Saccharothrix violaceirubra: one gene and its partner. The protein of the gene in region 1 interacts with the protein of each later gene in a pairwise test. Links are inferred from orthologs where the notes say so. Each region holds a gene or a part of one and is shown on either strand. Other genes may lie near its edges.

Region 1 (3,190 bases):
CGGTGGCGGACGCGGCGGGGCGGCTCGGGCATGCCGGGCATGTGCGAGGTCCGGTGGCGCGGGGGAGCAGCGACCATGTGCCTTTTCACGAGCGGGGGATCGCGGCGGCGAACTTCTCGTGGCGGGGGCCGGCGGGGCCGGGGGATCTGGAGCCGCTCTACCACACGCCGGAGGACACGTTGGCGGGGAACGTGGACGCCCGGCGTCTTCAGATCTCCTTGGAGCTGGTCGGTACCGCCGCGTACCGGCTGGCCGCGACCCGCTCCCAGGGGCGCGAGTCCTCCACTCGGACACCCTGAAATACGCGCTCAGGCACCTCCTTTCGAGTGCCCGAGTTCCCCTACCGCGCGAGTTATGCGTTCGGACACCGCGAGTTGTGCACTCGGGTGCCACCGTCGTGGGTGCGGTGGTTCGGCAGGTCGTACGGGTCGATGAGCGCGTGTGTCGTGATGTGGGACTCGTGCTGCCGTTGCCGTTGTCCTGGTGGAAGGCCGCCCGGACACGACGGCGGTGTGTCCGGGCGGCCGGGTCTCAGGCCGACGCGCGGGTGGGGGTGGTCAGCAGGAACAGGACCTCCTGTGCCACTCGGGTCGGGTCGGTCGGCGCCACGGCCGCGCAGTGCACGCCACGGGGGGCCACCTCCTGCGCCAGGCACTCGGTGTACGCGATCGCCGCCGCACGTGATGCCGTATAGGCCGCCGACCTGGTGGTCGCGCCGTGGCCGGCCACCGTGACGATCACTCCGCGCCTGCGGGCGACCATGCGACCCGCCACTGCCCGTGACGTGTTGAACACGCCGTCGGTGTTCACCGCGAAGCTGTGCGCCCAGTCCGCGTCGCTCAACGCCAGCACCGGTCCCGGGCGGATCGCGGCGGCTACCGTCACCAGGGCGTCGATCGGGCCCAGTTCGCGCTCCAGCTGGTCGACGAGGGCGTCCACGGCGGCGCTCGACGTGACGTCGATCTGCCGACCCGCGATCCGCAGGCCCTCGGCACGCAGGCGTTCGACCATCGCGGACAGGGTCCGCCCGTCGCTGTCCACCGCGGCGACCACCGCGCCCTGCCGGGCCAGTGCCTCCGCCACCTCGCCGCCGAGCGGTGTGCACGCGCCGGTCACCAACACGATTTTGGCTGTCATCCCCAGATACCCCGTTCTGCCCCCCGAGGTCGGTTCGACCGTAATGGGCTTCGGCGGCACGGAGAACTACCCGCGTGAGTAGTTGGGAACCGGCCCGCGTGGGCCGTCGGCGCGGGTCGGAGCCTAGACTGACCACCTGTGGTCCAGCATCCGATGATCGCCCCGAGCATCCTGTCCGCCGACTTCGCCCGTCTCGCCGAGGAGGCCGACGCGGTCTCCGGCGCCGACTGGTTGCACGTCGACGTCATGGACGCCCACTTCGTGCCCAACCTGACGCTCGGCCTGCCCGTGGTGCGGTCGTTGCGCAAGGCGACCGACATCCCGCTGGACTGCCACCTGATGATCGAGGACCCGGACCGCTGGGCGGTCGGCTACGCCGAGGCCGGCGCGTACAACGTGACCGTCCACGCGGAAGCCGCCGCCGACCCGGTCGCCCTGGCGCGCGACCTGCGGGCGGCCGGTGCCAAGGCGGGACTCTCGATCAAGCCCGGCACGCCGATCGAGCCCTACGTCGACGTGCTCAAGCACTACGACACGCTGCTGGTCATGTCGGTCGAGCCCGGGTTCGGCGGGCAGAGCTTCATCGCCGACGTGCTGGACAAGGTGCGCACCGCGCGCCGCCTGGTCGACACCGGACACCTGACGCTCGTCGTCGAGATCGACGGCGGCATCAACGCCGACACCATCGGCCAGGCCGCCGAGGCCGGTGTGGACTGCTTCGTCGCCGGGTCCGCCGTGTACGACGCGGCCGATCCCGGCCTGGCCGTCGAGAAGTTGCGCGCGCTGGCCGCCGCCGGCCGGTGAACCTCGCCGACGCCATGGCCCGCGCCGTCGAGGCGAGCGCGGCGGTCCTGGGCACCACGAGCCCGAACCCGCCCGTGGGCTGCGTCGTGCTCGACGCGTCCGGCGAGCCGGTCGGCGTCGGCGCCACGCGACCGCCGGGCGGGCCGCACGCCGAGGTCGTGGCCCTGCGCGAAGCCGGTGACCGGGCCGTCGGCGGCACGGCCGTCGTGACGCTCGAACCGTGCGCGCACCACGGCCGCACGCCGCCGTGCACCGACGCGCTGCTCGCCGCCGGGGTGCGCCGGGTCGTCCACGCGGTGTCCGATCCGAATCCGACGGCCGCGGGCGGCGCGGACGTGCTGCGCGCGGCGGGCGTCGAGGTCGAGTCCGGCTTCCTGGCCGAAGTCGTCGGCGACGGCCCCCTGCGGGCTTGGTTGCACTTCGCGCGCACCGGACGTCCGCACGTGACCTGGTACGCGTCGGACGACGCCGAAAAGGACGAGCACATCGCACGCGCGGACGCCATCGTGTCCGGCATGCGGACCGCGCCCTCCTCGGGAACACCGGGGCCTTACCGTCCGTTGCGGGTCGACGTGGGCCACCCGGCGCACGCGCACGACGTCGACGCGGCGCTCGCCGGACGTGACGTCGTGGACGTGGTGCTGGTGGGCGGGCCTACCCTGGCGGGTGCGTTCGCGGCGGCCGGTCGGCTCGACCGGGTGCTCGCGCACCTCGCGCCGGAACTGCTGGGGGACGGACGGCTCGTGCTCAGCGGCACCGGCGTGGCCACCGCCGCCGGGACCGTCGGTCCGGACGCGGTGGGACTGGTCGTCGAACGGGTCACGATGTCCGGGCCGGGTCTGCGGGTGTCCGCAGTGCCGGTCCGCTGAGGGAGGGTTGCGGTGTTCACCGGGATTGTCGAGGAGTTGGGCGAGATCGTCGCGGTCGAGGACCTGCCGGACGCGGCGCGCGTCACCATCGCCGGTCCGGTGGTGACCGGCGACGCGAAGCACGGCGACTCGATCGCGGTCAACGGCGTGTGCCTGACGGTGGTCGACGTGGTCGACGGCGCGTTCACCGCCGATGTGATGCGCGAGACACTGGTCCGGTCCAGCCTGGACGGCATCGCCGCCGGCGACCGGGTCAACCTCGAACGCGCCGCGGCCGTCGGGCAGCGGCTGGGCGGGCACATCGTGCAGGGCCACGTCGACGGGACCGGCGTCGTCCGGTCGCGGGAGAAGGCCGAGCACTGGGAGATCGTCCACATCGG
Region 2 (3,304 bases), 4.4 Mb from region 1 along the record:
TCGTCCCCGATCGTGGGCATCCCGTTGGACGGCTCGCCGGGCGTGCGGGCGATCGAGGACAGCGACCGCGGTGTCCTCGACGGCGACGGCAGGTGGGACCGGGCCGTCGGCCCGATGCAGTTCATCCCCACCACGTGGGCGATCTACGCGGTGCGGGCCAGCGGCGACGGCCGGCCGCCCGACCCGCAGAACATCGACGACGCGGCCCTCGCCGCGGCCAACTACCTGTGCGCCGCGGGCAAGGACCTGTCGACGGGCGCGGGCTGGTGGCAGGCCGTGATGACGTACAACAACTCGGTCGAGTACGGCCGCAAGGTGTTCAGCGGCGCCGACGCCTACGCCAAGGCGGCCTCGGCGCCGCCGACCACCTGATCGGGGTCAGCGGTCCGGTCGGCGGTCCCGTTCCACGGCCAGCCGTGCGCTGACCTCGCCCAACGCCTCCTGGTACTCGGGCGTCGGGTTCATCGCGGCGGCCATGCGGAACTGGGCGAGCGCCTCGGTGAGCCGGCTCTGCCGCTGGAGCGTGCGACCCAGGGCGAACCGGGCGTAGTAGTCGCTCGGGTCCAGGTCGACGACCTTGCGGAACGCCTCCTCGGCGCGCTGGAACTGGGCCGAGCCCAGGTAGGCCCGTCCCGCCAGCAGTTGCACGCTGGGTTCGTCACCGGCCACCTCGAGGACGACGCTCAGCGCGCGCAACGCGTCCAGCGGGCGGCGTTCCGCGAGCAGCGCCTCGGCCTGTCGGAAGGCGTCGAAGGTGCTGTCCGTCATGGTCCGATCAACGCTACCTCCGCCCCCCGCTGTTCCTCCACAGCCGACCGGATGACAGGACCCGCCACGGGGAATCCCGAGGGTGTCCGGAAGAGGCCCGGATCACCCCGAAGAGATCATCACTTCGGAACCGGTACAGATACTTGCCGGTGCGGGAACGCGACGGAAAGCGAGCCGACTAGGCTCGTGCCGGTAACCGGCAGAAGGTCTGACTAGGGAGCGCACGTGGCGGTCATCGAGCAGGTCGGAGCCCGCGAGATCCTGGACTCGCGAGGCAACCCCACCGTCGAGGTCGAGGTGGCGCTGGACGACGGCACGCTGGAGCGCGCCGCGGTGCCGTCCGGGGCCTCGACCGGTGAGCACGAGGCGGTCGAACTCCGCGACGGCGACGCCAAGCGCTACCTCGGCAAGGGCGTCGAGCGCGCGGTCACCGCGGTGCTCGACGAGATCGGCCCGGAGCTGGTGGGCCTGGAGGCCGTCGAGCAGCGCGTCGTCGACCAGAAGCTGGTCGACCTGGACGGCACGCCGGACAAGTCCCGGCTCGGCGCGAACGCCATCCTCGGCGTGTCGCTCGCCGTGGCCAAGGCGGCGGCGGCCAGCAGCGGTCTGGAGCTGTTCCGCTACGTCGGCGGCCCGAACGCGCACGTCCTGCCGGTCCCGATGCTCAACATCCTCAACGGCGGCGCGCACGCCGACACCGATGTGGACATCCAGGAGTTCATGATCGCGCCCATCGGCGCCGACTCGTTCCGCGAGGCGCTGCGCTGGGGCACCGAGGTCTACCACTCGCTCAAGTCCGTGCTGAAGGGCAAGGGCCTGGGCACTGGTCTGGGCGACGAGGGCGGGTTCGCGCCGTCGCTGTCCAGCAACCGCGACGCGCTCGACCTGATCCTCCAGGCGATCGAGAAGGCCGGGTACACGCCGGGCCGCGACATCGCGCTGGCCCTGGACGTGGCCGCGACCGAGTTCCACTCGGACGGCTCGTACACGTTCGAGAAGCAGCAGCGCTCGTCGGCGGACCTGATCCGCTACTACGCCGAGCTGCTCGACGCGTACCCGCTGGTCTCGATCGAGGACCCGCTGTCCGAGGACGACTGGGACGGCTGGGTCCAGCTCACCGCCGAGGTCGGCGACCGGGTGCAGATCGTGGGCGACGACCTGTTCGTCACCAACGCCGAGCGCCTGGAGGAGGGCATCTCCCGCAAGGCGGCCAACGCCCTGCTGGTGAAGGTCAACCAGATCGGCACGCTGTCCGAGACGCTGGACGCGGTGTCGCTGGCCACCTCCTACGGCTACAAGTCGATGATGTCCCACCGGTCCGGCGAGACCGAGGACACCACGATCGCGGACCTCGCGGTCGCGGTCGGCGCCGGCCAGATCAAGACCGGTGCGCCCGCGCGTGGCGAGCGGACCGCGAAGTACAACCAGCTCCTGCGCATCGAGGAGGCCCTGGGCGACGCCGCGCGTTACGCCGGCGACCTGGCCTTCCCCCGGTTCACGCCGGAGGGCTGACGGACCGGCCGCTCCCGGCACGCCCGCGCCGGGAGCGGCACCGGCGACCCCGGCCGGCTGATCACGTGGACAATGGTCGGGCGGACGATCGGCCCGGTGCGGGCCGGGCGACCGCCGGGATGCCGATCACGCGGACGCTGGTCGGTCCAGGGCCGACCGTGGGAGCAGCGACGTGGGCGAGGGTCGGGGGGACGGCCGGTCGAAAGGCCGCGGCACCGGACGTGCGGGCTCGTCCCGGGCACGGTCCGGTCGTGCGGGCGATTCGGACAAGACGTCCCGCGACAAGGCGGCACGCGACAAGGCGGCACGCGGCGGTCCAGCCGGCGGGGACAGGATCTCCGGCGGCAAGACCGGTCGCGGTGTGACGGGCGGTACGACCAAGACGCCGGCCGGCGGGACCGGTCGCGGTGGTCGGGACAAGGCGCCCGAGGGCAAGAGCCGGGGTGTGCTCGGGACCGGGAAGTCGTCCGGTACGAAGCCTTCCGGTGCGAAGAGCGCTCGGGACAAGGCCAAGGCGCGGCGCGAGTCGGCGCGGGCCGCGAACCGGCGGCCCCAGTCCCGGGCGCGGACGCGGGCGGGCGCGGGCACCGGTGGCGCGTTCGGCATGACGGGCACCCGGCGGGCCGCGTTGCTGGCCATGGTGGTCTGCGCCCTGGCGTTGAGCATCGCCGTCCCGTTGCGGACCTACCTGGCGCAGCGCGAGGAACTCCGCGAGGCCACGGCCGAGCAGGACGCGTTGCGCGCCGAGGTCGACCGGTTGGCCGACCGCAAGGAACAGCTCGCCGACCCGGCCCGGCGGGAGATCGAGGCGCGGCAGCGGCTGCACTACGTGCGGCCCGGCGAGACCCCCTACGTCGTGCAGTTGCCCGGCGACGAGAATCGGACTCCGGAGGACCGGAAACCGGCCGCGGGGCCGGCGAAGGACAAGGCGTGGTACGAGCAGTTGTGGAACTCGGTGGCGGCGAAATGACGGTGAGCGAGGCCGACCGGCTCGCGGTGGCGGCACAGCTCGGGCGGACGCCGC

What was found.
Region 2: the proteins of rpe (region 1) and eno interact in binary tests that used the Escherichia coli proteins (3 or more experiments, as listed by UniProt). The link is inferred for Saccharothrix violaceirubra from one-to-one orthologs.

The regions. Positions count from the first base shown.
Region 1 is NZ_JACHJS010000001.1:1,961,021-1,964,210, reverse strand. Bases 238-3,115 are described here. They hold rpe (ribulose-phosphate 3-epimerase), read left to right. Parts: upstream 238-1,290; coding sequence 1,291-1,941; downstream 1,942-3,115. Other genes in these bases: F4559_RS09820 (riboflavin synthase), read left to right, coding at 2,823-3,115; ribD (bifunctional diaminohydroxyphosphoribosylaminopyrimidine deaminase/5-amino-6-(5-phosphoribosylamino)uracil reductase RibD), read left to right, coding at 1,956-2,810; F4559_RS09835 (SDR family NAD(P)-dependent oxidoreductase), read right to left, coding at 532-1,137; F4559_RS09840 (M28 family peptidase), read left to right, coding at 238-299. In the rest of the region: more of F4559_RS09840, read left to right, coding at 1-237; more of F4559_RS09820, read left to right, coding at 3,116-3,190. UniProt on the Escherichia coli protein: Catalyzes the reversible epimerization of D-ribulose 5-phosphate to D-xylulose 5-phosphate.
Region 2 is NZ_JACHJS010000001.1:6,333,594-6,336,897, reverse strand. What follows is about bases 145-3,136. They hold eno (phosphopyruvate hydratase), read left to right. Parts: upstream 145-993; coding sequence 994-2,280; downstream 2,281-3,136. Other genes in these bases: F4559_RS36605 (FtsB family cell division protein), read left to right, coding at 2,453-3,136; F4559_RS29225 (tetratricopeptide repeat protein), read right to left, coding at 379-768; F4559_RS29230 (lytic transglycosylase domain-containing protein), read left to right, coding at 145-372. Outside these bases: more of F4559_RS29230, read left to right, coding at 1-144; more of F4559_RS36605, read left to right, coding at 3,137-3,250; F4559_RS29210 (DUF501 domain-containing protein), read left to right, coding at 3,247-3,304. UniProt on the Escherichia coli protein: Catalyzes the reversible conversion of 2-phosphoglycerate (2-PG) into phosphoenolpyruvate (PEP). It is essential for the degradation of carbohydrates via glycolysis.